Regions from separate parts of the Lentilactobacillus sp. TOM.63 genome, predicted to be linked through region 2. Evidence: riboswitches for the same ligand, from Rfam matches in the RefSeq annotation. Region 2 holds a riboswitch; the other holds the start of a gene.
What was found. A riboswitch is a leader RNA that binds a small molecule or an ion and turns the genes downstream of it on or off. The one in region 2 is predicted to bind cobalamin.
Positions count from the first base shown of each region.

Region 1: another riboswitch for cobalamin. It lies ahead of QUF07_RS03135 (1-propanol dehydrogenase PduQ); the one in region 2 lies ahead of QUF07_RS12145 (DUF5776 domain-containing protein).

Region 1 covers NZ_JAUCAP010000009.1:36,942-58,231, reverse strand. Annotated here, with positions in the region: gene QUF07_RS03155 (ethanolamine ammonia-lyase subunit EutB) at 14-1,378, opposite strand; gene eutA (ethanolamine ammonia-lyase reactivating factor EutA) at 1,410-2,843, opposite strand; gene QUF07_RS03145 (histidine kinase N-terminal domain-containing protein) at 2,958-4,397, opposite strand; gene QUF07_RS03140 (ANTAR domain-containing response regulator) at 4,390-4,965, opposite strand; gene QUF07_RS03135 (1-propanol dehydrogenase PduQ) at 5,114-6,253, opposite strand; adenosylcobalamin (AdoCbl) riboswitch at 6,521-6,664, opposite strand; gene QUF07_RS03130 (cob(I)yrinic acid a,c-diamide adenosyltransferase) at 6,896-7,456, shown strand; gene QUF07_RS03125 (helix-turn-helix domain-containing protein) at 7,490-8,284, shown strand; gene QUF07_RS03120 (excinuclease ABC subunit UvrA) at 8,565-11,093, opposite strand; gene QUF07_RS03115 (acetoin reductase) at 11,563-12,333, shown strand; gene QUF07_RS03110 (methionine ABC transporter ATP-binding protein) at 12,363-13,457, shown strand; gene QUF07_RS03105 (methionine ABC transporter permease) at 13,435-14,109, shown strand; gene QUF07_RS03100 (MetQ/NlpA family ABC transporter substrate-binding protein) at 14,122-14,982, shown strand; gene QUF07_RS03095 (D-alanyl-D-alanine carboxypeptidase) at 15,198-16,052, opposite strand; gene QUF07_RS03090 (hypothetical protein) at 16,273-17,121, shown strand; gene QUF07_RS03085 (dihydroorotate oxidase) at 17,230-18,177, opposite strand; gene pyrE (orotate phosphoribosyltransferase) at 18,167-18,814, opposite strand; gene pyrF (orotidine-5'-phosphate decarboxylase) at 18,804-19,523, opposite strand; gene QUF07_RS03070 (MFS transporter) at 19,850-21,094, shown strand; gene QUF07_RS03065 (thiaminase II/PqqC family protein) at 21,229-21,290, opposite strand, start outside.
Region 2 covers NZ_JAUCAP010000086.1:938-9,684, reverse strand. Annotated here, with positions in the region: gene QUF07_RS12180 (glycerophosphodiester phosphodiesterase family protein) at 1-459, opposite strand, end outside; gene QUF07_RS12175 (ABC transporter substrate-binding protein) at 510-1,871, opposite strand; gene QUF07_RS12170 (carbohydrate ABC transporter permease) at 1,871-2,701, opposite strand; gene QUF07_RS12165 (carbohydrate ABC transporter permease) at 2,701-3,663, opposite strand; gene QUF07_RS12160 (ABC transporter ATP-binding protein) at 3,656-4,744, opposite strand; gene QUF07_RS12155 (flavodoxin domain-containing protein) at 5,014-5,505, opposite strand; gene QUF07_RS12150 (D-2-hydroxyacid dehydrogenase) at 5,599-6,558, opposite strand; cobalamin riboswitch at 6,653-6,835, shown strand; gene QUF07_RS12145 (DUF5776 domain-containing protein) at 7,136-8,747, shown strand, end outside.

The DNA of each region.
Region 1 (21,290 bases), on a different contig from region 2:
TATCACCTTCTTCTTAGTTTAAGAAAATCGAAGCATCACCAGCACGTTCGGTTAATTTGCCGTTATGGCTGAGATCCATATTCTCCATCCATTCTTCAAATTCTTTAATTGGATGATAACCAAAGATTTCACGAATTGTTGCGGTTTCTTGATATCCAGTTGACTCATAGTTCAACATAACATCATCAGCATGAGGAACCCCCATAATGTAGTTACAGCCGGCTGCACCAAGAAGAACTGCAAGGTTTTCCGCATCATTTTGATCTGCTTTCATATGGTTGGTGTAACAAACATCACATCCCATTGAGATTCCTTGTAATTTACCCATGAAATGATCCTCTAGCCCTGCTCGAATAACTTGTTTTGAGTTATATAAGTACTCAGGGCCAATGAATCCAACCACAGTGTTTACAATATATGGATCAAACTTCTTCGCGAATCCATAACAACGTGATTCCATCGTTAACTCATCAGCGCCAAAGTTTGCTTCTGCTGATAATTCAGATCCTTCACCAGTTTCAAAGTACATCACATTAGGTCCAGCAGCTTGTCCCTGATGAAGCGTTAGATCACGAGCTTCACTGAGCATATCTGCTGTAATACCGAACGCTGTGTTCCCTTTTTCTGAACCAGCAATAGATTGGAAACAAAGTCCAACAGGTGCCCCACGCTTGAGAGCTTCCATTTGAGTTGTAACATGCGCTAAAACTGAACATTGTGTTGGGACATCCCACTGTGCCCGGAATTCTTCAAATTTGTTCAGGATCTTAACAACATTATCTACTGAGTCATCATTAGGGTTTAAGCCGATAACTGCATCCCCAATGCCCATACTCAATCCTTCCATCACTCCGGCCATAATACCGTCAATATCGTCAGTTGGATGATTTGTCTGAAGTCTTGAAGAGAATGTACCTGGACGACCAATCGTTGTATTAGCAGTCTTCTCAACATCAATTTTCTTTGCTGCAACAACCAAATCCATATTTGTCATTAGTTTCGTAACTGCAGCCGCCATTTCAGACGTAATCCCTTGGCGAATTCGTTTGATTTCGTGATCTTGCGTATTATCATCCAAAATCCATTCGCGGAAATCTGAAACCGTCCAATTCTTAATTTCTTCGTAGATGCGCTTATTAACACCATCAATAATAATCCGAGTAACCTCATCATCTTCATACGGAACAACTGGATTGTTATATATGTCTTGAAGTGTTAAATTACTCAACACGACTTTTGCAGCAACTCGTTCAGTTGCGTCTGTCGCAGCTACACCAGCTAACTCATCTCCTGATTTAACCTCGTTGGCTTTTGCCAGGACTTCCTTTACTGATCCAAAACTATACAAATGATCAAATAACTTCGTCTGTAAAATCATTCTGTTGCCTCCTTTTACTACTTAATATTTGTTAACCGAAAACTAAAGTCTTCACGATAACCGGCAATACCTCTCCCCCAGCAATTGGTTCTCCAATATCGATGTAATCGCCATTTTCAACTTTGACACTATCAATGCATACAAACGGGTAATGCGCCGGTAATCTCGCAAACATACTATGCCCTAAAGCCTTTGCCATATCTTCATGGATCATGATAATCAGTGGCTCATGTTTAGCTATCAATACCTGAGCGCCTTTAACAATCCCTGCAGCATAACGCTGAACATCATCGAATGATGGGCTATGTTTCCCAACTAATGCAATTGCCACGTTATTGAGTTCGTTTTCAACCTGATACCAGCTAATCTTTTCACTTATTTTTTCTGATAGGTCCTCAGACTCTAGTAGCTCATCACTCTGAGCAATTTTGAGAATTGGTAAATTCCGTAAGGGCAGGATACCGTCTGTATAAGCAATTGTGCTACCAGTTACGTCAGTTGTATGAGATCCTGCACCAACAACTGTTGCCCTAATTGTTTCAATCGATGGATAAACTGTTTTCTCTTTGAAAATGAGAGAATTGCGAACGCCACTTCCCAATAGCAACCCAATATCCCCATATCGAAACTCATCGGCAGGCATTGTTTCATTCAAACAATCGGCTACACCTCCTGAGAATGTAACGCCGTCAATCCTATTTTCAGGATGAAGAGGATGATTGGTGATGAACGTATCAAAGTATGGGCTCTTGGTTCCTAAGCCGATTGAATTTTCTAACACTTGAACTAAACAATTGATAATTGGCTTTAGCTCATCAGCAGTTACAATCATTTCTTCTTGGATATTTAATTCAAGAGAACTGATTAATTCCTTTACCTTAGGAGAAATATAGGTAATTCTGTGTTCTTTAGGTGTAACTTTTATAAGTCGTCCGCCAACGTCAAAGCACGCGGTATCAATAATGTCTTCATCGCTGAACAACCCCAGGTTACTTGTTCCACCCCCAATATCCATATTGACAATATTTTTTCGATGTTCTTTAGCTAGCAGGTTCGTACCAGCCCCTTTCCCTGCAATGATACTTTCTAAATCAGGTCCAGCCGTTGCAACAACAAAGTCACCTGCATATCCGCTCAGTGCTTGAGTGACTGCGCTCGAATTTTGTTTTCTCGCAGTTTCACCTGTTATAATGACGGCTCCCATTTGAATATCCTGCTTGTCAATTCCAGCTTTTTGATACTGATTAGCAACAAATCTCTTTATAGCATTTGCATCGATTTCAGTTTGAGTTGATAATGGCGTAAAGATAATATCGCTTTTATATATAACTTCTTTTTTTGAAATATTAATTCTTGGAACTGAAAATGCTGATGCAAAATTTTTAATCGTTAATCGAGATAATACGAGTTGCGTAGTTGATGTTCCCAAATCAATTCCAACGCTCAAAATTTGATCATCTTTCATTTCGCCCCTCCTTTCAAAAAAATGGAGCTCAAGATCAAGCCACTATTACTTCTAGAAGACATCTTCTAGAAGAATCGTAGGTTTGATCTTGAGCTCCATTGCTCCTTCGCAACTTCAGTGTTGCGTTTTTTGATCAAATGAGAAACTAACGTCCGTTCCCTTTTGTGATGATTCAATTTTCAAACGACCTAATAACTTATCGGAAACATAACTACGGATTATTGTTAACCCTAAACTACCAGTACGGGTGTGGTTCAAATCAAATCCAATTCCGTTATCTTTTACTCTTATGGTAATTATCCCATCGGCTTCTCGACCTTCAATTAAGACTCTGCCGGTGGAAATAGTCTTTGCTGAAAAAACGTGCGAAACAACATTTTGAAGGAGTTCATTAATGATGATCGAAACCGTCACAACTTGATCACTATCGATTTGAATTGACGGATCAACATCTAGTTCAATGTTCAGTTGATCTGCTCGATCATTTAATTGAACAAAGTGAGAAATTAATAGCTGAATCGATTCTTTTAAATTTGTCGCGTCTCCAAGTTGTTTGGACATCAACTCATAGGTCGATGCAATTGCCATAATTCGGCTAACACTTTCATTGAGAACTTTTTTTGCCTCCGCACTTTTCAGACGACGTTGCTGAATTCGTAACAGAGAAATAACAGACTGCAAGTTATTCTTTACTCGATGATTAATTTCGCGAAGCATTACTGACTTTGAAACAATCTCCGCTTCCTTAATTTTAACCTCCGTTCTGTCCTGAATCAGGATAACCAATTGCTTACTTTTTTTATTCCAAAATTTTCTAGACAGGAAAAAATAATTTAAATAATTAAAATTCGTAATCATTGGTTGACTAGCCTCTGGCATTTGTCGTAGTTGCTGATACACGTGGTCAAAAGTCGTGCCATCAAGAGAAAGGTTTTCGTAAGTTTGACCGATAACGTTTCCAATATAGCCAACCTTTTTATACAGAGCTAATGCAGTCTGATTGGCAAGAACCAATTTGCCACTCTGATCAAACCCCAAAATTGCATCACCCAGCTGATCAGCAACATTTCGATCTAAGCGCCCAAACATTTGAATTGCGGCCGATATATCGTTGTAACGTGTCTTTCCGTTTTCACCCTCAAAATCATTTAATACATCATGTGAAACATCGGACTCAACAATCGTTGTCCCAATAACTTTGTCACCATTCAGAATCGGAAAAATCTTTTGATGAATAAGCTTTTGTTCTTGAGTTTTTGCCAACAAATTTACTGATTTCAGCTTTGTCCCAAATGTATGGAATACGCCAGGCTCGTTTTCTCTCAAGGCAGCCTTGCCAACAACTACTTCGTGATAAAGGGAAGGCACATTTTGGGGAAGCTTATGATAAACAACCAATGCATTAGTGTTGAAATCATTTAAAACATCAATGAAGACATCAAAATCTTCAAAATTTCGATTATTTTCAATTGACTTGATCTCTGTTACTAATCGGCCAATATCTTTTTCGCTTAAACTTGTATATTCGCGACACATTTCTATTAGTTTATTCATTAGGCATCGACACTATCAATTCGGCAATATCATTCATTGGTCGTCGTTTACTCATACTTAATTTACGTAGCATTTGATAAGCAGCATCTTCTGACAAATGATTCTCCTGCATTAGAATTCCTTTTGCCCGTTCAATAATCTTTCTTTGCTCTAATTTCGTATGGAGTTGTTGAACCTTTTCATTCAATTTGTTGGAACGTTTACCATATGCAAGTCCAACTTGTATTGTAGTGAGCAAGGAGCGCTCTGATAGCGGTTTCACGAGATACCCGATTGCACCAATTTGACTTGCAGTAGAGGTGTCCTCCTCATCGCTATATGCAGAAAGGTAGACAATTGACTCTGCCAACTGTTCATCCAAAATCTTTCTCCCAGCCTTTAATCCATCAAGCAAAGGCATCCTAATATCCATAATCACAACATCCGGTTTTTCCTGTTGGCAAATGTCGATAGCTTCGAAACCATCCCCACCTTCACCAACAACTTCATATCCAGCTTGTTCAACTATGTCCCGGATATCCATTCTTGTGATTGGCTCATCATCTACAATAGCTATTTTTTCTTTCATGGTAAACACTCCTTATTGAAACGCCAATTTCTAAATGTACAACAACGCAATATCTTGGAATCCAATTGTTAACAATTGAGCAAAGCGAATTAAAACAAACCTTCGTAAATCCTTTTAAAGTATAAAGCATTTAGTACAATGGCGTCAATTAGGAATAACTTTTTTCTAGTATATCCAAAACTTGTTCTTGGCTCGGCTTTCTTGGATTAGTGACCGTTGTCCCATCTTTCAAAGCGGCAGCGGAAATTTCATTCTTCGTTTCATCAAACTTTTGTCGATCCAGTCCATACTCGGCAAAACTTGCTGGCATTTTAAGCCTCTTTCGTAATTGAACAATTGTTGTAATCAATCGTTTTACAGCAATTTTGGGATTATTAACAGGAATTCCAATCAAGCGAGCCAAATTTGCATACTTAGTGGCGGCTCGATTAGGTTGTTCCATAATTCCTTTATCCAATTCTGAATTAAAAGCAATAATTTGTGGCATCAGGATTGTATTCAACCGACCATGGGCAATATGATATTGAGCACCAGCAGCGTGGGCAATCCCGTGGTTCAACCCAAGATTAACTAGGTTAAATGCCATCCCGGCAATACGAGAAGCATCATGCATCTTTTGTCTGGCTTCCATATCTTTTCCATCTTTGCTGACACGCTCCAAGTACTTAAATACCATTTGGAACCCTTTTTCGGCGAGGGCATCCGAAAAATCGTTTGCATCAGTAGAAACGTAAGCCTCTAAGCAGTGGGTCAATACATCCATCCCAGTATCAACCGTAATGTTTTGTGGAGCCGAGGCAACAAGTTCCGGATCTAGCAAAGCAATTTTAGGTAAAATGTCATCCGTCACTAATGGATATTTAATCCCTTTATCGGTATTGGTAATGACAGCAAAATTCGTAACTTCTGAGCCAGTACCACTCGTCGTCGGAATAGCAATCAAATCCAAAGTTTGATCATCCTTGGCCATCTGTTTGGCAAAATATTTCATTCCTTTACTTGCATCAATTGCCGAACCACCGCCAACAGCTACCAACAATGTAGCACCGAATTTCTGAAGTGCTTCAATACCTTCAACAATTGTTGAAATTGATGGATCTGGATGAATGTCTGAAAAGATTTCGATTTTGTTGTTACTTTTCAGATGATCAGTAATTTGATCCAAATTACCTGATTTCACCATGAATGGATCTGTTACAACAAAGATTCTTTGATCATTAATCTTATTCAATCCAGCAAGGGACCCATCACCTGTCCAGATCTGAGTTTTAAACTGTATTTTTTCCAATCAGCAAACCTCCTTTATAAACATTTAGTTTATAAATAAAAACAAAACGACGCTTCGGGACACCTATGATCTAGGTATCCCAAAGCGTCATTGCTTTTTTAGTACGCCATTGTAATAGTATTATTTTTATTTACGAATGAAGTATAGCGCTTACATTTATGAATGTCAACAATTTCTCTTAACAAAAAAAGCCGCTATTTGGCGACTTCCCATAAACGCCGTTGTTTATGTTATTGCACGCCTTTGTACAATAATTTGTTGATATGAAAAGCACTCCATCTAGGCTCGAGACAGAATGCGATGCGGGCAACAAATAAAAAGATCTGACTTATAGCATATCGCTAATTACAGTGGCGAGACCGTACCGGAATTACACCGGTTTCCATTTATCCGTTGCACTTATTCAAATCAACAATCAAACGATATCATAATTAACATAATATAGTCAACATTATTTATCTAATCAACCCAATATCTCATCATAATTAAAAAGCTTCCATGAACTCGCAATATTTAAAGCTTGAATTATGTAAATGTAAGCGTTACACTTATCACAAATGTTTGGCAAAGGCGCCAAATAATCTACTCATGGTTGAGCAGGTTATTTGGCGTCTTTCTTTGCGTACTAAGGAGTGAACTTACATGCAACTATATACTAAAGTTGGCGATAAAGGTATGACTAAATTGGTCAATGGTAGCACTGTCAGTAAAGATTCCGATCGAGTTTGGGCATATGGAACTATTGATGAACTAAATACTTATATTGGCCTTTCTATTACTAAACTTGATTCAAATGAAAATGAAATCAAAGCAGAACTTCTTCATCTACAGCACTGCTTATTTGACTTGGGTACTGACCTGGCCAATCCAGATTTAACACCAGAAGCCATGCGATTTGAGCCAGATAATTTAAGTTGGTTAGAAAAGTTAATCGATAGATATCAAGATGAGCCGCCTGCTATTAAAAGATTCATTTTACCTGGTGGCAGCGAGCAGTCAGCTCTTTTTCAAGTGTGTCGAACAACCGCTAGAAGAGCAGAAAGGCAAATTGTTACATTAAATTGGAGTACAAAACTCCCAGCTGATTTATTAAAATTTGTCAATAGGCTGTCTGATTATTTTTATGCAATCGCAAGAGTCATCAATTATCGACTACACACCCCTGAAGTATTTTATGAACATGGTAACCAGGTCTTTAAATAAAGTCGTTTTAAGATGATTTAGGAGGATATCTTCATGAAAACCAACGTCATAAATATAAATAATTTGACAACTGCTAAATATCGTTCAATTGCCAACTTTTTAAACCTATTCTCAAGGGTAAGTTTAATTGATACGTACTTATATTTTACCGAGGGAGTATTCTTAAGCGGAGGTAACGCTTACAGCAGCAAGCTCTCCCTTACGGATCACATTTCATTCACGGAAAATGATGTATTTTGTTTAATACCAATTTCAGACGGTAATTCAGTCATTGGGTTTATTATCAGCAACTCAACCAATGTATCATCAAAACGAATTGAATTTATCCGACAAACATTTGTCAACTATTTTAACCACCATGATGAAATTGACCTCTCCATTTTGAAACCATTATTTATTCATGATATTGGGGAAATTAATAATCTCCCCAATTTCTTTTCTACCACAAACACTTCTTTTCAAAGACTAGAAACGAATTCTCGGTTTAATAATTCAGAACAAACAATTGATGTCGTCATTAAATTTGTCAACAATAATATCAATCGTAGTTTATCACTTCAAGCCATCTCAGATAAAGTCAACCTTGCTCCCACTTACATTACTACGGAATTTAAAAAAAGATTTCACATAAATATTACAGAATATATTACTAATCTGCGAATTAAAAATGCTTGTAATCAGCTTTTGACCACAAACAATTCCATTCGTGAAATTTCTGAAGAACTTGGCTTTGTCAGAACAAGCTATTTTTCAAGAGTTTTTAAAAATCATACCGGTTTATCCCCTCTTCAGTACCGGCAAATGAACCAATTAGCAGACAAAGCCTAGTTCAGAGCATAAATAATAAAAAAACAGTTTCGATGAGACCGGGACATATATTAATTTTAATCCGTAATCATTCACTTAGATCACCGTAGCCACTTAGATAAAAGCTGCGCCAAACGGCTGATCCTCGCCATTCAAGCAAAAAAAGTAATGCATTCTGATTTTGGAATGCATTACTTTTTTTCACTTAAATTCTGGGATCAAATCGCCTTTCATCCTAATCTCTTAATCTAAACATTCCCACAATATCACCTTTACTTTATAAATAGATCCATGAGGTTGATTAATGTTGTTCATACTTCTCAAACTGCGTCCTCAGATACCTGGTCGTCAAACTCTGAGGATTTTTAATCAATTCCTGTGGCTGGCCCTTCGCCACAATTTTGCCACCTTGATCACCACCGCGGGGACCCATGTCAATCATGTAATCCGCGTTGGCCATTAAGTCCAGATCGTGGGTGATCATCAACACCGTGGCGCCTTGATCGATTAGTTGAGAGAATACCCTTAGCAATACTCGCACATCCAGTGGGTGCAATCCCACCGTCGGCTCATCAAAGATAAATAACGTATCATTCTGGCTGCGTTTCATGTGAGAAGTCAGCTTCAAACGCTGGGCTTCCCCACCGGATAAGCTTGGAGTGGCCTCACCTAAATGAAGATATCCTAATCCCATCTGTTGCAGCACATTCAGGGTCTGAGCCACCGAAGAATTATCCTTAAACAGCGCAATTGCGTGATCAATATCGTAATCCAAGACATCTGCAATTGACATTCCCTGCCACTTCACCGCAAGGACTTTGTTATTGAACCGTTTCCCGTGGCAGGTTGGACAAACCTCAACCATATCCGGCAGATATTGAATATCCAGCGAAATCTCGCCGGTACCCCCACAGGTTGGGCAAGCACCCTGCTTATTGTTATATGAAAAATAGCTGGCAGAGTAGCCGGCCTTTTTGGCAGCTGGCAAGCCTGCGTACAGTTTTCGCAAATTATCCATAATATTCGTATAGGTAGCCACAGTTGACCGAGCATTTTTCCCGACTGGCGTCGCATCCACACTGACAATGTGTTTTAATTTTGCAGACTCAAACTTCGAAATGTAATCCGGCATTGACCGGTGATGGAACTTTGCTTGAAAGGCATCCAGTAACCCATCAAGGACCAAGGTTGTCTTACCAGCACCAGAAAAACCAGTGATGGCAATGAGGCGATTGACAGGGAACTGCGCAGTCACATTGTTTAAATTGAACTTGTGCGTAATCGTCAAAGAAACGCTGCCCTTGACAAATACATCATCTCTCACAATTTGGCGGGTTACCAATTTGCCCTCACCAGTCAAAAACGGCCGAACCAGCGACTGTTGACTGTGATGAATTTGTTTTGGCGTTCCTTGATCAATCACAGTCCCACCATTGGCGCCGGAACCAGGACCAATTTCAATGATCCAGTCGGCGGCATCAATAATCGCCGTTTCGTGATCGACGACAACCAGCGAATTACCCTGATCGATTAATTGATGAAAGATTTTGATCAACCCCGCCACGTTATCCGGATGCAACCCAACCGAGGGCTCATCCAATACATAAAGGACGCCAGTGGTCTGGGTCCGCAATGTCCGCCCCAACTGAATCCGTTGCAGTTCACCGGTTGAAAGACTGGCACCGGCCCGATCCATCGTTAGGTAATCGAGGCCCAGATCCAACAGTGGTTGAACTTGATTAAGTAACTCGGTAGTCAGATTATTCGCCAATTTTTGCATATCCGCCGGCAGCCAAGTCTTAATTTGGTTCACGAAATTTGGCAGGTCGCTCAATGGCATTTTACTTGCTTCAGCAATATTCTTGCCAGCTACCAGCTGATTGAGTCGGTCAGGGTTAATTCGCGTCCCGTGACAAACCGGGCACGTGAAGAACCGGTAAAATCGATTCAACCGCTTCAAAGCAACATCACTTTTAGTTGTTCGCATACTATCTTCGATGGCATTATAGGCATTTTCGTATAGTGCGTTATCCATATGAAAGACGCGGCCGTTTTTGCTGGGAATGTCGATCGCATAATGCTTCTGGCCACCATGCAAAACCATTTCCCGTTCCTTATCGGTCAACTGATTATAGGGAACGTCGATTCGAACCCCAGCTGCTTGAGCCACAATTGGCATGAAGTTACGCCCAGGGGTTCGCCATGCGGCAACTGCCCCATCCTTAATGGTTTTCGTTTCATCACCAATCAGCCGGTCAGGGTCAAGCTGTTTGGTGATCCCCAGCCCCTGACAATTCTTGCAGGCACCATCGGAATTAAAGGCAAAATCTTCCGCGCTAAAAGCATGAAATTTAACGCCACAAGTCGGGCAAGTGATGACGCCCATCGTGTCGTCTTGTTTATCCATTGCCTCGGCAATCTTGATTGTTGGTGGTACTTGATGGCCATTGGGACACTTTGGTGAGCCTAATCGGGAGTAAATCAACCGCAAGACATTGAAAATTTCGGTCATGGTTCCAACTGTCGACCGAGCACCTGGGACAGTTGGCCGTTGCCGCAGTGCGAGTGCAGACGGAATATGGCGGACTTCTTTGACATTTGCCCGGCCAACTTGACTGATCCGCCGACGAGTGTACGTTGCCAAGGAATCAAGGTAACGGCGAGCCCCTTCAGAATAGAGGATTCCCATCGCCAGTGACGATTTTCCTGATCCCGACAAGCCGGAGATCGCAACAAATCGATGTAACGGAATGTTGACCGAGATTTTTTTAAGGTTATTAACGTTGCCGCCAATGACTTCGATTTGAGTTGGTTGAGATTGATATGACATATTGGACTCCTTTCGAAAATTCATTTGGATATTGTTATAATCTAGGTTATCACTAGAATTTAATTCTCGCCAAAGATTCCACATCATTTTGATTTTCCAAAATGAGTTGACAAACCGAAATGAACCTGTTAGTTTTATCAGTGTTATCTCATTTGATTTTAATAATGTTATCTAAACAATTTGATTCGGAAAGTAATTACCAAGCATTGTTCAGAGAGTCGGCAGTTGATGAAAGTCGATCTTTGTGCGGGAATGAAAATGGCCGATGATTGGCTGACGCGATCGGCATCCTCGAAAACGGCAGACGGAGTGGTCTTCGTTAAGGGACACACCATTTCTTACATGAGATGGTTGAAGAGACTTTTTTAGGTAACTGATTAAGTGAACTCAGGATAGCATCGCGATCAAGCGCTTCTGTATTTATTTACAGAAGTGCTTTTTTTATTCAAAAAATTAAGGAGTGGTTAAGATGACAAAGTTGGCAATTGTGACAGGTGCAGGACAAGGAATTGGTGAAGGAATTGCTCACCGGTTGGCGAAAGACGGTTACGCAGTTGCCGTGGCTGACATTAATCAGCGGACGGCCAAGAAAGTTGTCAAAGATTTAAAGGATGCGGGCTTCAAGGCAAAAGCCTACTACGTTGACGTCGCCCACCGAGATGAAGTATTCGACCTGGTTAAAACGGCCGTCAAAGATTTCGGTGAATTAGCTGTTTTTATCAATAACGCTGGCGTGGCTTTTATCGATTCATTTGTCAACTCGCACCCCAATGACGTCGAACGCCTATTAGATGTTAATCTGAAAGGAACCTACTGGGGTGTTCAAGCAGCTGCAGAACAGTTTATCAAGCAAGGCCACGGTGGTCGGATTGTCAACGCCGCCTCACTTGCCGGCGTTGAAGCCTCTGCCCTGCAAAGCGCTTACTCAGCCTCAAAATTTGGTATCCGTGGTATCACCCAATCCGCGTCCAAAGAATTGGCAGAATACCAGATCACTGTCAATGCATATGACCCGGGAATTGTCCGCACCCCACTTCGAGACGGTATCGACAAGCGAAGTGCCGAAATTAATGGCATCACCGTCGAACAGCAACGGGCCAACTGCCTTTCGGAAATTTCCCTGGGTAGAGAGGCGACGCCGGCAGATGTTGCCGAAGTCGTTTCCTGGTTTGTTTCGAAGCACGCTGCCTATATCACCGGCCAGTCCTTGCTGGTCGATGGCGGTATGAGATATCAATAAAATAAACTCTAACTAAGGGAAGTGAAAATATGGCAGAAGCAACAAATCCAATTATTGACCTTCACGACGTCAGTGTAACGTTCCAATCAAATGGGAAGACCCTGCACGCCGTTAATCACGTTAACCTACAAATTGATCAAGGAGACATTTATGGCATTATCGGCTACTCAGGAGCAGGCAAAAGTACTCTAGTTAGAACGATCAATCTACTGCAACGGCCAACTACTGGTACCGTGACGGTTAGTGGCCGCCACCTTCAGCAGCTTACCAACCCAGATTTGCGAACAGCCCGCAAAAAAATTGGGATGATCCTTCAGCACTTTAACTTACTCAATTCCAGAACTGTGTTGAATAACGTTGAATATCCCCTCTTGAGCCAATCAATTAGTAAACATGATCGAAGAGCAAAGGCAAAAAAGCTCCTCGAATTAGTTGGGTTGGGTGAATTCGAAGCTTCTTATCCCGAACAGTTATCCGGCGGTCAAAAGCAGCGGGTCGCCATCGCCCGGTCGTTAGCCAACGATCCAGATATCTTAGTCAGTGATGAAGCCACGAGTGCTTTGGATCCTAAAACGACTAACGATATTTTGAAATTACTCAAGCATCTCAATGAAACCCTTCACCTCACCATCGTCTTAATCACTCACGAAATGCAGGTCATTAAATCCGTTTGCCAACACGTTGCTGTTATGGATCAAGGCAAAATCATTGAACGTGGTCCTGTGGCTGACGTGTTCTCAGATCCAAAACAAGCCCTCACCCAGAATTTTGTCGATTCATCCGCCAATGTTCCAGAAGCCCTTGCCCAAATCAAAGCTGACGAAAGCCTACAACAGCTCACCAATAATGAACGATTATTGTATTTAAAGTTCAGGGGAAGGGCCACCAGAGAATCGTTAATTTCCGATCTGACCGAATCATACAAACTGAAGGCCAATATTTTATTTGGTAACATTGAGCGAATCGGGTCCACTTCAATTGGTTACTTAATTATCATTCTATCTGGCGAAACCAAGCGTTTAGCCGACGGGATCAATTTCTTAAATCAAAACGGGGTTAGTGTCCAGCTGATTCCCACCGACAAGAAAGGAGTGAACAAGCATGTTAAAGCAAATATTTCCTAACGTCATTCATATTTGGCCTCAGTTTACCCAATCCATTTGGGAAACGATTTATATGACATTTTGGTCATCCTTGATTGCCGGTCTCTTGGGATTAGCAGTTGGCATTGTCTTAGTTATTACTCAAGAAGGCGGGATTGCCGAAGACAAAGCTGTGTATAGTTTGACTGATAAGCTCGTTAACCTGCTTCGATCGATTCCTTTCATTATTCTGCTAGCCGTCATGTTCCCAATTACCAACTTCATTGTCCACACAACCGTTGGGACAACCGCAGCGCTGGTCCCCTTAGTTGTTGGCATCTTTCCATTTTATGCCCGCCAAGTTCAGAATGCCTTACTTGAGATTGACCCTCAAGTGATTGAGGCTGCCCGCTCAATGGGGTCCAGTATTCCAGAAATTATTTTTCGAATTTACCTCAGAGAAGGGCTGCCCGATCTGATCAGGGCATCAATCGTCACGATTATTAGTTTAATTGGCTTAACCACGATGGCTGGAGCAATTGGGTCTGGTGGCCTTGGTGACATTGCTATCAGCATTGGTTATGCCCGCTTTGAAAACGACGTCACAGTCGCCGCAATGCTGGCCATTTTGATCATGGTCTTTCTCGTCCAAATCATTGGCGATTGGCTCGCCAGAAAAACAGTCCATTTATAAAGGAAAATGAAAATGAAAAATCATAAAGGAATTATCTATACCCTACTCACCATTGTCGTCATTATCGGTATCGTCTTTGGCCTCCACGCATTAACCGGCAGTTCTGCCAACTCAAAGAACGCAACGATTACCGTGGGATCGCAAGGATCGGATTATGACATTTGGAACCATATTGCTAAAAGTCCCCAGGCTAAGAAGCTCGGATTGAAGATCAAAGTCAAGCAAATCACTGATGGTGTTCAGCTAAACAACGCCACTGCCCAAGGTAGCGTCGATGTGAACGCCTTTCAATCTTATTCATATTTAGAAGCATACAATAAGGAACATAAAACCGCCCAATTGGCAGCACTAGGCACCACCTACTTAGAACCACTTGGAATTTATTCCGATAAATACAAAAAGGTGACTCAGATCCCCAACGACGCTACGATCGCCATCGCCAACAATCCGGCGAACACTGCACGGGGGTTGTTGCTGCTTCAAAGCGCTGGCCTGATCAAGTTAAAGAAAAACTTTGGCACGCTGGGTAACACTAATGACATTGTTTCAAACCCTAAGCATCTTAAATTCAAACAAATTGATGACACCACTGGTCCTCGAGTTCTCCACAACGTCGATGCCGTTTTGATTTCAAATACGGTGGCACTGGAAGGCCACTTGAACGTTTTGAAAGACTCGATCTTCCACGAAAGAATCGATACTGATACCAGAAGTAATATCAACGTATTGGCAACTGCCAAGAAGAACAAAAGTAACGCAAGCTACAAAAAGCTGGTCAAACTGTACCATGAACCAACAATTCAAAAATACATCAAAGATCAATATGCCGGAACAAAAGTCGAGGTGCAAAAGCCGCTTTCTTATTTGAAATGATGATCTAGATATAAAAAACAATCTAATATTCGTCAGCAAAGTGTTTATAAATGCAACTTGGTTTTCCATTCTTATATTGATAAAGCTTGCGATAAACGGCTGACCCCGGCTATTTAACAAAGAGGACCAACTATTCCAAAAATCCGGAATAATTGGTCCGCTTCGTTAAATTCTGGGATTAAATCGCCTTTCGTCCCAATCTTGCAATTCATGATTTATTTTTCAGTCGCTAGATAAATTAACGTTCCATTATTTTGACTATCATCCAACTGCTCAGAGGGATATGGGGTTGTGAAATATGAACTCGGACTGTCTTGGGCGCCGTCAAACGATGCAATTCCAATATAGTCGTTATTCATACTTTGGCGTTTCTCATCGGTATAACCGTTATCATTTAGGATGCTCTTGACATGATTAATTCTTGGTGTGATTGGTTTGCCGGCTGTTTTGCTTAAATACCACATGATGTTGTCACTGTTTTGACTTGCACCAGCAGGCTTCATCCCATCAACATCCACGTAGTTCGTGTAATTTGGGTCAAAGCTTGGTTTGTTGTCAAATCCAGTCACGGCAGCTTTAGATAAATCGAGCTTCAACTTGGCATTGGGAAACAGCTTTAGAATTGCTCTGGCCAATCGCTGTGATCGGTCTGTCTTAACATAATGAGTAAAGGCTGATTCAGAGGAAAAATCAGTTGGCGATTTTGCTAGCAATCGAGTAAGATAGCCACTCCAGACCCAACCTTTGATCTTGAAATTCGAACTGGCGCCCACATAATAGTAAACTGCTCGTTTGCCGTTGTAATTTTTAACCTGAGCGTAAAAAACGTACCAGTTTGAATTTGGATAATTCTTAATGTTATGCAGCCGCTTCGTATGACGGTAATTCCATAGATATGCCGATTTGTTGAGTGATTTGGCTTTGTACGGCACAGAACCCACTTGCGCCTTCTGATAGTCAAAAGTGTAATTGGTCGGAATCTTGCTGGCTTCGGTAACGCTGTTCATCATGATTGCAAAGCCGAAAATCGTTCCCAATAAAATCAACGTTAATTTTAATTTGTTTAACATAATTATCCCCTTTTCAGAATCATTCGATCTCTAAATAACCCCATTTTGCATTCAACAATTAATTATACCAGCAAATGATCGATGCCCGTCAACCATTGATTGAACGACCCGTGAATATTTTTATTTTGAAACATCTTCATTGTCACCCCATCGAAATTTATGTTAATGTGAATTCAACAATCCAAAAGTTTATTTAATCACTATGGGGGGGAATCTCTTAATGCATTTAATCAAAGCTCAACTGACAAAACAATTAGCAATCACTGCTGGCGCGGCGATCGCAATTCTCTGTTCTTCAGCAATTGCGGCTCATGCTTATACCGACTTAGGAAACGATATTCACATTCAATACGTGAAAGTTAAACGGCCAATTTTTACGGGGCAATACACTAAAGTTAATGGTAAAAAAGGTCACAAAATTATCACCCCGAAAGGCACCATTCTGAAGCTTGAAGCAACTGGTTCTACCAAAGAAGGTCCATCTTTTGGGCAACTAACCCGGGGCCTCGTGAGTTACCAAAAGCAGCAACACATTTATCAGGTTACCAAGGGCCCTGAATTGAATGTCAAACAGTACAATACGAAATACTTCACCCCATACAAATTAAAATTACCGATCCGAACACTGGCTCTGCAGGCCGGAAATGGCTACACCAACAATAAAGCCGGTAATTATCGACCAATCTTCTACATTACGCTAGATGGCTACCTGCAGTATTACACCACCGCCCGGCTGAAACATTACGGCGTTCTAAACAGTTGGCAATCCACCAAAGCGACCGTAGTGATAAATAATCCACTTTGGACGATTAAACCGAGTGCCTCTGTGAAAGTTAACTCATTCAAAGTTAAGGGAAATACTTCCTACATTTATTTTAAAAAACCAATTAAGGGGCTTGCTGCCAAGAAAGTTTCTGCAAAATACTATCGATTAGCAATCAAAAAGTTGCACAGCCAGCATCAAGAGTGGCGTTATGGCGATGAAAATTGGCAGGACGTAAGCTGGATCACCTACAATGTCGGTGACCATCCCTTCTATAATTTAGTGGATATGTCTGCAGGTGATTAATTTTCTGAGACATAGGAAGAAATTGGGACGAAAAGCGATTTGATCTCAGAATTTAAGTGAAAAAAGGCGGCTTGCAAAATTCGAATTTTGCAAGCCGCCTTTTTTTAACTATTCAATTGTCTTTAGCTTACCCCTAAATTCATCAAGGGTCTTGTAGCCTTTCTTTTCCATAATGGCTTTTAATTCTTTCGAAATCCGTTCAAAAATTGGCGTTCCGTCAAATCCAAAAGCCGTTCCGATTTGAACAAGGTTGGCACCGCACAGGACGTGCTCAAAGACGTCCTTACCGGATTTAATCCCACCGGTACCGATGATTGAAATTTCTGGTCTCAATCGTTGCCGTAAGGCTCTCACGTTGGCTAAAGCAGTTGGCTTGACGTAATCGCCACCCAAACCACCAAAGCCACCCTTAGGTTTGATGACCACTGATTCAGTTTCGGGATCAACAACTAAACCATTGCCGATCGAATTAATAACATTAATGTAAGTCACCGGAAAATCATTCAATACTTCGGCGATGCCGTCAAACTGGTTGAAGTCAAAGTATGGGGGTAACTTCAAGCCTAATGGTTTCTTGAAGAAACTAAAGGCTGACGTCAACACATCCCTAACTGCTTCAAAGTCATAACCTACTTGTGATTTACCAGCAATATTTGGGCAGGAGAGGTTCAATTCAGTCAAGCCAGCAAATGAACTGGCCTGAATTTTCTTGAGCATTTCAATGCTTTGGTCAATCGATAAACCAGCAACTGATAAAATGACTTGTTTGCCATTCTTGCCTTGATTGGCTTCAGCAAATTCCAAATAATAATCCAGCCCATGGTTAGGAAGTCCCATCGAATTGATGCAGCCCATCGAAGTGGCTTTCATCCGGGGACTTTCATTCCCTTTTCGAGGTTCTGGCGTGGCACTCTTCGTCACACAACCACCCGCATCAGAATCTAAGATCTTATCGAGCTCTTCGGTTGTGGCACAACGAATGCCAGCTGCGTTTAACAAGAGGTTGTCAAACTTGTAGTCACCAATTTGTGATGCGAGCGAAATATTACTTTGCATTTGCTTCCTCCCGTTTTGTCCAGTCCCAAGGGGCTTTATGCCAAGTTGATAATCGTGAGTACTGTTCATCTGAGAATTTGTTTTCTTTATGACCTTGTTTGATCAGTTCTGCGTAACTTAGAAGGGGTGCTAATTTGGTATCGGCAGCGGCAAAATTCTTGTCAGCATCAGGCAAGCCATAAGTAAATACTGAGGCCACGCCAATCACGTTAACGCCCTCGTTGCGAACCGCTTTGACAGCGCCCAACACACTACCACCCGTGGAAATTAAATCATCAATCAAAACAACCTTGTCGTCCTTGGTAATCCGACCCTCAATTTGTTTGCCGGCACCGTGATCTTTAGGCTTGGCCCGCACGTAGATCAGTGGCAGGTTCATTCGTTCGGCAACCCAAGCAGCATGTGGAATTCCAGCGGTTGCCACACCGCCAATAACCGTTGCATCAGGATAGCTTTTCTTGATATTTTCAGCTAAGCCATCCGCAATCATGTCGCGTAATGATGGAATGGAAATCGTCAATCTGAAATCAGTGTAGATTGGGGACAAAATGCCACTTGCATATCTAAATGGCTTTTCAAGGTTGATACTAACAATTTGATTATCAATTAATGATTGAATGATTTGATCAGTTTGCATAATTCCACTCCTCTAATAGTTTGTGATAAGCGGCGACTGGATCGGTTGCCCGGATGATTGGCCGGCCGACAACTAAGGCTGAACTGCCATATTCAGCGGCTTGCTTAGGCGTTGCAGTTCTTGATTGGTCATCCTTAGGAAAATTAGCAGGCCGAATTCCTGGGGTGACGTATAAGAAGTCATCGCCCACTTGTTTTTTCAATGAGCTAACTTCAAGTGGCGAGGTAATGACCCCATCGGCACCGGATTGCTTGGCGAGTTTTGCCAATGAAACCACTTGATCAACCATATCTAACCGACAGTTCTGCTCATTTTTTAAAGCATCATCAGTGATGGAAGTTAATTCTGTCACCGCCAAGAGCTTAGGGCTTGGAACCCCAGCTTCTTCACTGCCAAGCTCCAGGCCTTCCTTTGCGGCAGCAATCATTTCTGAACCGCCTAACGCGTGAACAGTCGTATAGGTGACGCCTAGTCGACCAATTTGCATCATTCCCATTTTAACCGTGTTGGGAATATCTTGCAGCTTAAGATCCAAGAACACTTTGAATCCTTTAGCCAAGAGTTGGCGAACAATGTCGGGACCTTCCCCATAGAAAAGTTCCATCCCAATCTTCACAGTCATGCCCTCATCGCTTGGAAACTGGTCGATGATTTTGAATAGGCCTTCCTTGTTAGCAACATCCAATGATACAATTAATGGTCCTCGCATAATTACCCTCCATCTAATGACATAAAAAGAGCCCGAGACTGCAGAATTCAGCACACTAACGCACTCATCCTCGCAAAATCACGGACTCTTGATTTAATTTTCGTCCGCTTTTGGCCTCTCTGAACCAAATTAAAGCTCTTTTATTTGTTAATAACTTTATCACGTTGACAGACGCAGTTCAAGTGAATTCTGTCTGCTTTTATTAAAGTCAAACAGACAATCACAGATATTCTGAATTGACGCCTTGCAATCCCCCAATATCCATGTAATAATGTGAACAACAAAAATAACGAATGTCAGCGAGCATTCATTTGGAGGAATTCGACATGGAAAATACCAAAGCATCACTTACGCACAGCCATACTTTTACCAAGAATCAGAAATGGGTTATTGCTTCTACCAGTTCTGGATTCGCATTGGAAAATATGGATGTGCTATTTTTATCGTTTGCGATGAGTTCAATGATCGGCCAACTACATCTCAGTGGTGGCGCTGCCGGATTAATTGGTTCAATCACCAACTTGGGCATGTTGTTCGGTGGTGTCATCTTTGGCTTGGTCGGTGACCGATTTGGCCGAGTTAAGACGTTTACCTATACCATCTTCATTTTTGCCTTCGCAACTGCCATGATGGCTTTCGCCAATAACATTACATTAATTTATATTTTGCGGTTCTTAGCTGGAATCGGTGCCGGTGGTGAGTACGGTGTCGGTATTTCACTGATTGCTGAATCGTTCCACAAGAACCAAATCGGTAAGATGACTTCAGTAGCCGCAATCGGTGGCCAAATTGGGGCTATTTTAGCTGCAGTTACAGCGGCCTTGGTCATCCCCACGCTTGGTTGGCACGCACTCTTCCTCCTTGGAATCGTGCCGGTTGTCCTGACATACTTTGTCCGTCGTCACTTGACTGAAACCACTGAGTTTGTCCAAGCTAAGAAAGCCGAAAAAGAATCAACTACCAGTGCCGTATTCAAATACATGTTCAGTTCACCAAAATTAGCTTATCAAAGTTTCGCCTTGATGATTATGACAACTGTTCAAATTGCCGGCTACTTTGGCCTGATGAACTGGCTGCCAATCATCGTTCAAAAACAACTTGGCTTAAATGTTTCCGGCTCATCACTTTGGATGATTGCCACAATCATCGGGATAAGTTTGGGCATGATGACTTTTGGTTCAATTCTGGATTACTTTGGTCCACGCCGCGCATTTGGTATCTTCCTGCTTGCTTCGGCTGCAATGGTCTTCACGATTACGTTGGCTCATAACACGGTTTCACTATTAATCATCGGTGCGATCGTCGGCTTCTTCTCAAACGGAATGTTCGGCGGTTACGGCGCAGTCATCAGTCGCTTGTACCCAACTGAAATCCGCTCAACTGCTAATAACGTGATTGTCAACATCGGCCGGGCAGTTGGTGGCTTCTCGTCAGTGATCATTGGTATCTTGATGGATCACTACTCACTGACAGTTGTCATGGGCTTCCTATCAATCCTTTACGTCATCAGCTTTGTCACAATGGTTACCCTACCAGGGTTGAAAAAGTTGAGCTCACGGCAAACGGCTTAAGCAATAGTTTAATCAATCATTCAAATATCTTTAGATCATTATGAAGTAAAGTTTCAACCGCAAAAAGGAGTTTCTGCCACTTAGCCTAATGCTAAGAAGTAGAAACTCCTTTTAGTACTTTCATAAATCACCAGTTAAAGTAATGGTCCACCCTTCCCGTTTAAAGCGGCGTTTTGCCAATCATCCCAAGTAATTT
Region 2 (8,747 bases):
CTGAGCTGGATCAATTTGGTAAGCTATCTTCAACGAATCCAGATTAAACGAAGAATAGATCACCGGATATTCGAGATCGTATTGGCGGACCATATCCAACACAATTTGTTCAATGTGGGGATAGTGAATCTTATTTGTCTTAAACTCCAAATTCAAATGAACTGGCTGTTGATTGGCAACGATTAACAAGTCTTTTAAAGTGGGGATTTTTTGGCCGTCTTTGAGATGGAACTGACGCAATTCTTCTAATGTATAGTCATTAATTTTGCCTTTACCATCAGTGGTCCGATTGATTTTTTCATCGTGCATGATGATCGGGATATTGTCTCTGGTCAGATGGACATCAAATTCCAGGCCTTCAACACCATGATCAATCGCATAAATAAATCCATCCAGAGAATTTTCGACAAACTTGTGGGGATACCCCCGATGACCAAAAATTAAGGTATTCGTTTTCAATTTGAATAACTTCCTTTCCATTCTCTCTTCGCTACATCATCAGCCGATGCCTATCTACCATCGGCCTTATTAGTGGTCAGCAGATTAGCATTCATGGCTTTGTTGGCGGTCGTCAGGGCACTATCGATATTGCCGCCGTTATAGACCGTTTCCATCGCCGTTTCTTCTAATTCACGGGTTAATTGCATCCCTTCCATCAAAATTCCCGAGTTGGCATTGTTCGGTTTGGCGCTGGCAAGTTGTTCACCGGGAACTCTGGCAGCTGGGATCTTCTTATAAAGATTCTGTAAGGCTTTTTCTTTTTGCGACTTTTTATTCAAAGCCAAGTAGCCGGTCGCAACCTGCCAATTAGCTTGATTCTTAGCACTTTCAGCGTACTTAATGAACTCAAAGGCCCCCTTTTGAACCTTCTCAGGTTTATCGTTTGAAATCCACAGGGCCGCACCACCAATTCCGACTCCGTTAGCTTTGGTCCCATCCGGATGAGGGAAGTAGCTAATGCCAAGTTTGTTCTTATTGCCGGTGGTTAGTTGGCCAATATAGGCTGACGACTGAACGAAAATTCCTAATTTACCAGCCAGGAAGGCCGCAATTTCATTGGTTTCAGCGCTGGCACCAGAACCATAGTTCACAAAGTCGCCTGATTTGATGTTAGTCCGAATCCACTTAAGAAATTTAACCGTGTTGGGATTGTTCACATTAATTTTGGTTGGGTTACCTTGGTGACCGTCGCCGTTGTTAATCAGCTTGGTCTTATCGTTAGCTAAAGCCTCTTCAAGCAACCAGCCATAGATTTCCATCGTCATTCCCTTTACTTTATGGTGAGACTTTGCGTACAATTCCTTAGCGACTCGCGTAATTTCACTATAACTAGGCGATTTAGAAGGCGGGGTAATGCCATATTTTTTCAACAACGTTGCGTTATAGTACAACACTGGCTGCGACGTGTTAAATGGCATCGCTAATTGTTGCCCCTTATTTGAATAGAATGAGCGGGCAACTGGTGAAATGTCGCTGGTATCATAGTGATCTTCATCAATGAATTTCTGAACCGGGGTCGTGTACTTGCTGTGCATCATTTGAGCAGTTGAAATATCAAACGATTGAAATAACGCAGGTGAGGCGCTGGTCCCATGACTTTGGATAATCTTTTGGACCGCTTCATCGTAGGCCCCTTCGTATTGAGGAATGACCTCATACTTATTCTGAGATTTGTTAAAATTATCAACCATCTTATCCAATGCTTGTTCAGCAGGGCCACCCATTTCATGCCAGAAAACAATTGGGGTTCGGCCGGCTTTGGCGTTGGTTTCACTGTGGGAAGCATTGACGAAAACAACCCCAATGGCAACCACAACAATCGCAATAATTGGAAGCAAGTGATTTTTTAAAAATAGACCAATTTTTCCCATCATTTAACCGCACCTTCATTCGCACCTGATTTGAAGTAATGCTGACCCACAAACAGGACAATCAAGGTTGGAATCACAACGATAGCCGCAGTTGCTTGAATCATGCCCCAATCGTTGAACGTTTCCTCTGACTGCAGCTGGCGCAGCCCATTTTGGACTGGTCGAAACGAATTACTGAAGGTTGTCAACATTGGCCACAGGTATTGGTTCCAAGCACCTAAGAAACTGTAAGCTCCCAGTGTGATCAATGGGATTCGGTTATAGGGCATCACAATCTTCCAATAGAATTGAAGATGACCAAGGCCTTCGATATCCGCAGCCTCCTTTAGTTCAGCGGGCATCTGCTTAAACGATTGCCGTAACATGAAGATTCCAAATGCCGAAGTTAGAAATGGAATAATCATCACTGAATAACTGTTCAACAAGCCTATCGCTTTAACGGTGGAGAAGTTAGGGATAATTTCAGCTTCAAATGGTAGCATCATCGTCGCCAACACGAGAACAAACAGAGATCGTTTGTACTTGAAGTCGAGGAACACAAACGCATAGGCACTCATCGAACAAAACAGAAGTTGAGCAAACATCGTCACAGTCGAAATCACCAGACTGTTGCCTAAATAATGCAAAATTGGGGTTTGCGTGAAGGCATCAATATAATTCTGAAACGATAAATCGGTACTTAAAAAGTTTCCCTTGGCAATTTGCATGGTGGGCAAAAAGCTAGTCCATAATCCAATAAAGAACGGGGCTAACACCACCAGTGCCAAGACGGCTAGGAGAATATAACTCCCAATATTCCGAGCCAATTTAGGCTTTGCGACAACATTCATTAGTAGTTCACCCGCTTTTCCAAAACTTTAAATTGCAATAACGTGAACAGCGCAATAATCACGGTCAAAATCAATGATTCCGCACTTGCTTGCGCAAAATTTCCACTATAAAAGGCATCCTTATATATTCGGTAAACCAACATGTTAGTCGCATTGGTTGGCCCACCTTTAGTCATCAAATCAATCAGGCCAAAACTCTTGAAACCTGCAATTAGAGTCACAATCGAAACAAAGAACAAAGTTGGTGAAATTGATGGAATCGTAATGTGGAAAAATTGGAATCGCGACGAGGCGCCTTCGATACTGGCAGCTTCATAAAGTGTCGTTGGTACGGACTGAATGGCCCCAAAGAGGATCAGGAAGGTAAAGCCAAGGTTCATCCAAACGGTGGTGATAATGACTGCGACCATTGCCCACATCGGATCAGTCAGCCAGCCGATCATTGGTAAGTGCAACCAGGTGCTAACAAGTGATAGAAATCCGGTAGATGGATTGAAAATAAACAACCAAAAGATCGCAGCTACTGAAACAGAAACCCCCATCGTGGAGGAAAATAAGGTTCTAAAAATGCCGATACCAGCTAATTTTTTACTAGCCAGGCTGGCAAGCAGCAACCCCAACGCAATCGTTAAGGCGGTAACTGCCAATACATAAACCATCGTGACCGCCAGGCTGTTCAAGTAATCTGCCGACGTCAATAGGTTAATGTAATTAGAAAGTCCCACAAAGACCGTTGGTTTCCCAACCGTATTTGTTAGAAACAAGCTCAAATAGAGGGTTTTAAACATTGGGTAGAAAATGAAGATACCTAAGATCAATAATGACGGTCCTAAAAATAATAAGGCATAATATTTATCTTTTGCGTTTAACGAAAAATCCTTTTCAGATGCCTCAATCTTCGCTTTTGTTTCCGCTTGGTTGATTGGGGCCGTCGAACTACCAGATGCAGGTGATTTAAGCATGAACGTATGCCTCCTTCGAGATATCAATTCGCTTACCAGTCGCATCGAAGAACATCAGGTTGGAATCTGCAGTGACCTTAATGGGTTCATAATTCCTGAAGTCAGCCTTACCAGGAACCACCACATGAATGTCATGACCGCTATTCAATGTGGCATAAACAATGGTTTGGTCCCCGAGGAATTCGGTGTTCTTCACAACCGCATTGGCATCAACGCCTTCTGCTAGCTGAACCTTCATGTCATCAGGCCGAATGCCAATCTGCAAGTTTTCTGCAGGCGCTGCTTCATCCAGTACAATTTGTAAATCAGACGAGACGTTGACCATATGACTATTTTCTTCAGAACGGGTTGCTGGCAAAATGTTGATCTGCGGTGTTCCAAAGAACTTAGCCACAAAATCATTTCGGGGATTTTGATAAATTTCGCTAGGGGTTCCGATTTGCTGAACATGGCGATCATGTAAGACCATGATATGATCAGCCATCGTCATAGCTTCAACTTGATCATGGGTGACGTAAATCAAAGTTAATCCTAATTTACGTTGAAGGGCATAGATTTCTTGACGCATTTTAATTCGCAATTGGGCATCCAAGTTGGAAAGCGGCTCATCCATCAAACAAATTTTGGCATCGCTGGCAACCGCTCTGGCTAAAGCAACTCGTTGTCGTTGCCCACCGGATAATTCACGGGGCTTGCGTTTTGCTAAATCAGTTAAATTAACCATCTTCAGGGCTTCTTTAACCCGAGCATTAATATCGTCAGTCGCTAATTTTCGAGCTTTCAATCCAAACGCTACATTGTCCCAGACACTTAGAAACGGGAATAACGCATAGTTTTGGAAAACCATCGTCAGCTTTCGGGCCTTTGGGGGCAGGTCGTTCACAACCGTATCATCAATCTTGACTTCACCGGCAGTAATGGGCGTCAGGCCGGCGATCATTCGCAATAACGTACTTTTACCACATCCGGAAGGACCAACGATGACAAAGAACTCACCCGTTTCGACATTAACTGAGATGTCTTTTAAAACTTCGGTTTGACTATCGTAATCCTTACGAACATTGTTTAGAGTAATTGACAAAGATCTCACCTCAAAATCATTTATTTGACTACGGTCCTTATTGTGGGGGGTCAATGTAAAAACGATGTTTAGCGGGTGTAAATATTTAGTAAACGTTTGAAACGATCTAAAATCAAATGGGAATATTCTCAGGATCGTTCTGCTATGAAGCTTAAGCTGAAAGGCCATGACGTCATTAGAATCCGCTCTTCCCCAAGCCAAAAAAAGTGACCTCCCAAAAGAGATCACCCATCACATATCTATTCAAATTATTTTATCCATTCAATCATTCACGACTCAATTTGGTTCAACGCTTTGGTCATTTTTTCAATTTCGTCCGTCAACAATCCCGGATTCCGATAATTTTTCTCGAAGTCCTTAGTTCTCATCAATAATTTCATCATCATTCGGTATAAGAAATTAAGCCGGTCAAAATCAACTTCACCACCAAAGGAGGCAACTTCTACCGCATGATCAAGTAAGCCTTGAGGGAAATACTTTTTAAAGAACGCCGCTGAAGGATCGCGAGTGAGACAGCACAAATACAATGCCAATTTTTTCTTCAATAACAACGCCTGATTCTGCCGGCAAAACCGAATCACGGTCGGTTGAATCTTTCCCATGTAAATCGAACCGCCAATTACGACAGTGTCATACCCATTCAGACTTTCGGCTGCATCAATTGGCTGAATGGTCACTTCACCATCCAGCTGACATTTCAAAAGATGGGCACACTTGTCTGCATTCCCATACTTGGTCGCAAACAAAATTAATGTTCTCACAGCAGAAGACCTCCTTTGGCAGACAAGTCGTTAATCTATCACCTACATCTTATCGATAGAATTACCTAACTGTCAAAGAATCCGTTTTACAAATTAATCAACAACGTTCTTTGGTTGGCCATCCAAGTAAGCTTTCAAATTATCGACCGCGATGCCCATCAAGCGAGCCCGAATTTCAGTGGCTGCCCAAGCAATATGGGGTGTCAAAAAAGCATTTTTGGCGGTTAACAGTGGATTATCGTGATTAATCGGCTCCACTGACGCAACGTCGGCCCCGAGAGCATACAGCTTCCCAGAGTTTAACGCTGCGGCAACATCAGCTTCATTGAGCAGCCCACCACGAGCAGTATTGATCAGAATCACCCCATCCTTCATTTTAGCAATGGCCGCTTGGTTGATCATATTTTCAGTTTCTGCCGTTTGGGGAGTATGCAGGCTGATCACGTCAGCTTTGGCATACAACTGATCCAAAGTCACCTGAGCAATCCAATCTTCGGCCACATCCTTATGATGATGATTATAAAAAATCACCTTCATCCCAAATGAATGGGCAACCTGAGCAACGGCTTGTCCAATTCGTCCGAAGCCGATAATTCCCAACGTCTTACCAGTCAAAGAAATCAAGGGCGTCTTCCAGAACGTAAAGTCTTGAGCAGTAGTCCACTCGCCGTCTCGAACGGCTTCACTATGAAGGCCAACCTGATTAGTGATCTCCAAAAGCAACGCGAAAGTGTGCTGGGCAACCGCATCGGTCCCATAACTTGGAATGTTGGTCACAATAACATTGTTCTCCTTAGCAGCTTCAATATCGACAACGTTATACCCAGTCGCCAAAGCGCCAATATATTTTAACTGGCGAGCCTCATCAATGACCTTCTTATCCAATCGGGTCTTGTTTGTCAAAACAATTTCGGCATCCCCGATTCGCTTCAGAATTTCAGCATCGTCATCCGCTGTCCGGTCATAATTAGTCAACTTACCAAACTGTTCAAACCCTTCCCAGCTTAAATCACCAGGATTTAACGCATAACCATCCAAATCTACAATTTTCATATGTCGACCTCCATTAATAATTTATTAACATGATACAGCAGTTAGCGACTAATTTCTGCCTTTCAGTTTTAATTCATTATCATTGCTATTTGTTGGAAACGGTTACCCCATGTGTTACAATTTTCATTGTTAAGAAGCATCATAATTTCGGAAAAAGGTGAAAATCCTTTACAGCCCCTTAGCTACTGTATGATGGACTAATCTGCCGCAACTCACTGGTAAGAAGACAGCATTAGGATGATATCAAGTCAGGAGACGCTTATGATGCGGATTGCAAAGCTTCTAAAGGGTTGGCTTTGTCAATTAATAACCTAGTGATGCGGTATGTAGACTGGTTTCAGTCATATCCGTATTCAAGTTATCAATGATGAGCCGCCCTAGCTAGATTCTTAGCTGGGCTTTTTTGATGGGGAAGTGCTGATTTTATTGATTTATTCTTAGGACAGCTGCGCAAAGCAACAATCTGCTCGTAAGCACCTCGAACAAAAATTCCCCAAACCGGAATTTCCGTTCAAGGCGACTTACGTTCCGATTGTTAACCGCTTTGCTCCGCTCACTTATTTTTGAGGAGGGTATTATGAAGAAGAAACAGTTGGTTTATTGGATCTCACTCATTTTGGGCGTCTTCCTATTAGTTATAGGCGGCGGCTCAACCGCCAAAGCTGATACTGCATCAGACGTTGACGCAGCAATTAATGCAGGGGTAAGTAACACGGCACAGAAGGGCAATTCACTTGGTGCTTGGGACGCGCCAATTTTAGCAATGAGTCCAAACGGCATTACAGATGCACAGGCACAGACTATTTATAACACAATTGTTTCGAATAATGCCTACATTAGTGGAAAAACAGATTTAAGGTATAACGCGATTTCTGACACTGCGGCTATTATTGGTCTCAGAGCAATTGGAAAAGATCCCACAAACGTTGATGGCAAGAATCTCATAACTCATGTTGTTACTAGTGCTAACACAGCAACAGATTTCTACGCAATCGTAAACGATCTGGAGGCACTCAGTACCGGTAATTATGGTTCTGCAGCTCAAAGTGCCAAACAATCGTTAATCACTAACTTAATTGATAAGCAAGAAACAAATGGTTTATGGATTGACAGTTACACTGATTCAACTACCAAAAAACAGGTTTCAACAACTCTTGATCCCACTGGTCAAGCAATATTAGTGCTTGCTATGAATAATACCGACCAAGCAACGGCCACAGCACTCCGGAAAGCCGTTTCTGCAGTTGAAGACGAACTTTATCAAAAGGATGGTGGCTTTGTCGCAAATTCTAATCCGTCTGGTTCGGAAGCTGAGACCAATTACAATAACGTCACTTTAACCAACGCTTTGGCAACTTATGGCGTTAATGTGTATTCCTCACTGAATGGCGATTCGAATTATGCCTCTCCAATCCAAAGGTTACTCGACCAAAAAGTAACTTCCACACCAAGTGATACTTTCCTACTTTACGAAGGGACCTTAGCTTTACAGCAAGCAAGATTCACAAACGATGGTGGTCACGGTTCAATTCTTAATTTTGATCAAAACCCATCATATACAGTAGGTCAGCTTGGAGCTTTGAATGCTGCGGCAAACGCTAAGAAACAAGCCATCAACAACGACTCCTTAGCAACCGCCACTGATAAAAGTAACGCCATCGCCAGCGTCAATCAGATTCTGACAACTTATACTGACAAGATTAATGCTGACAGTACAAGCGCTGCCGCTATTGCTGACCGAAACGCCGGCGTTACTGAAATTAATAATGTCGTAGTCACTCATAGCCCCGCTACAACAGTAACCAACAATGGCCTTTCGGTGTCAACGACTGCGCCAAGTCCGCTAACAATCACGCCGATTAGTTCACCCACGGTTGCCCCGACAACAACTCAGAAAACCACTGAGCAGCGTCATTCAGCCAAAGGCTCTGTTGTTTATGGCTTGACTACCGTTAGATTATACAAGGGAACCAACTTTACCAAGGGAAATCTTTCAAAGACTTACAAGAAACAAGCTCGGATCAATCGACCAATGTTCTTAGTCATTAACCAAACGACTAACAAACAAGGTCGAGCCATTTACAAGGTCAAAGATCTCAAGAGTGGTAAAACCGGTTACACGTTATCTGGTTCGAAGTATTTTGCCAATGCTTACTATTCCGCAAAAGTAACCAGAATCAAGGTAATCA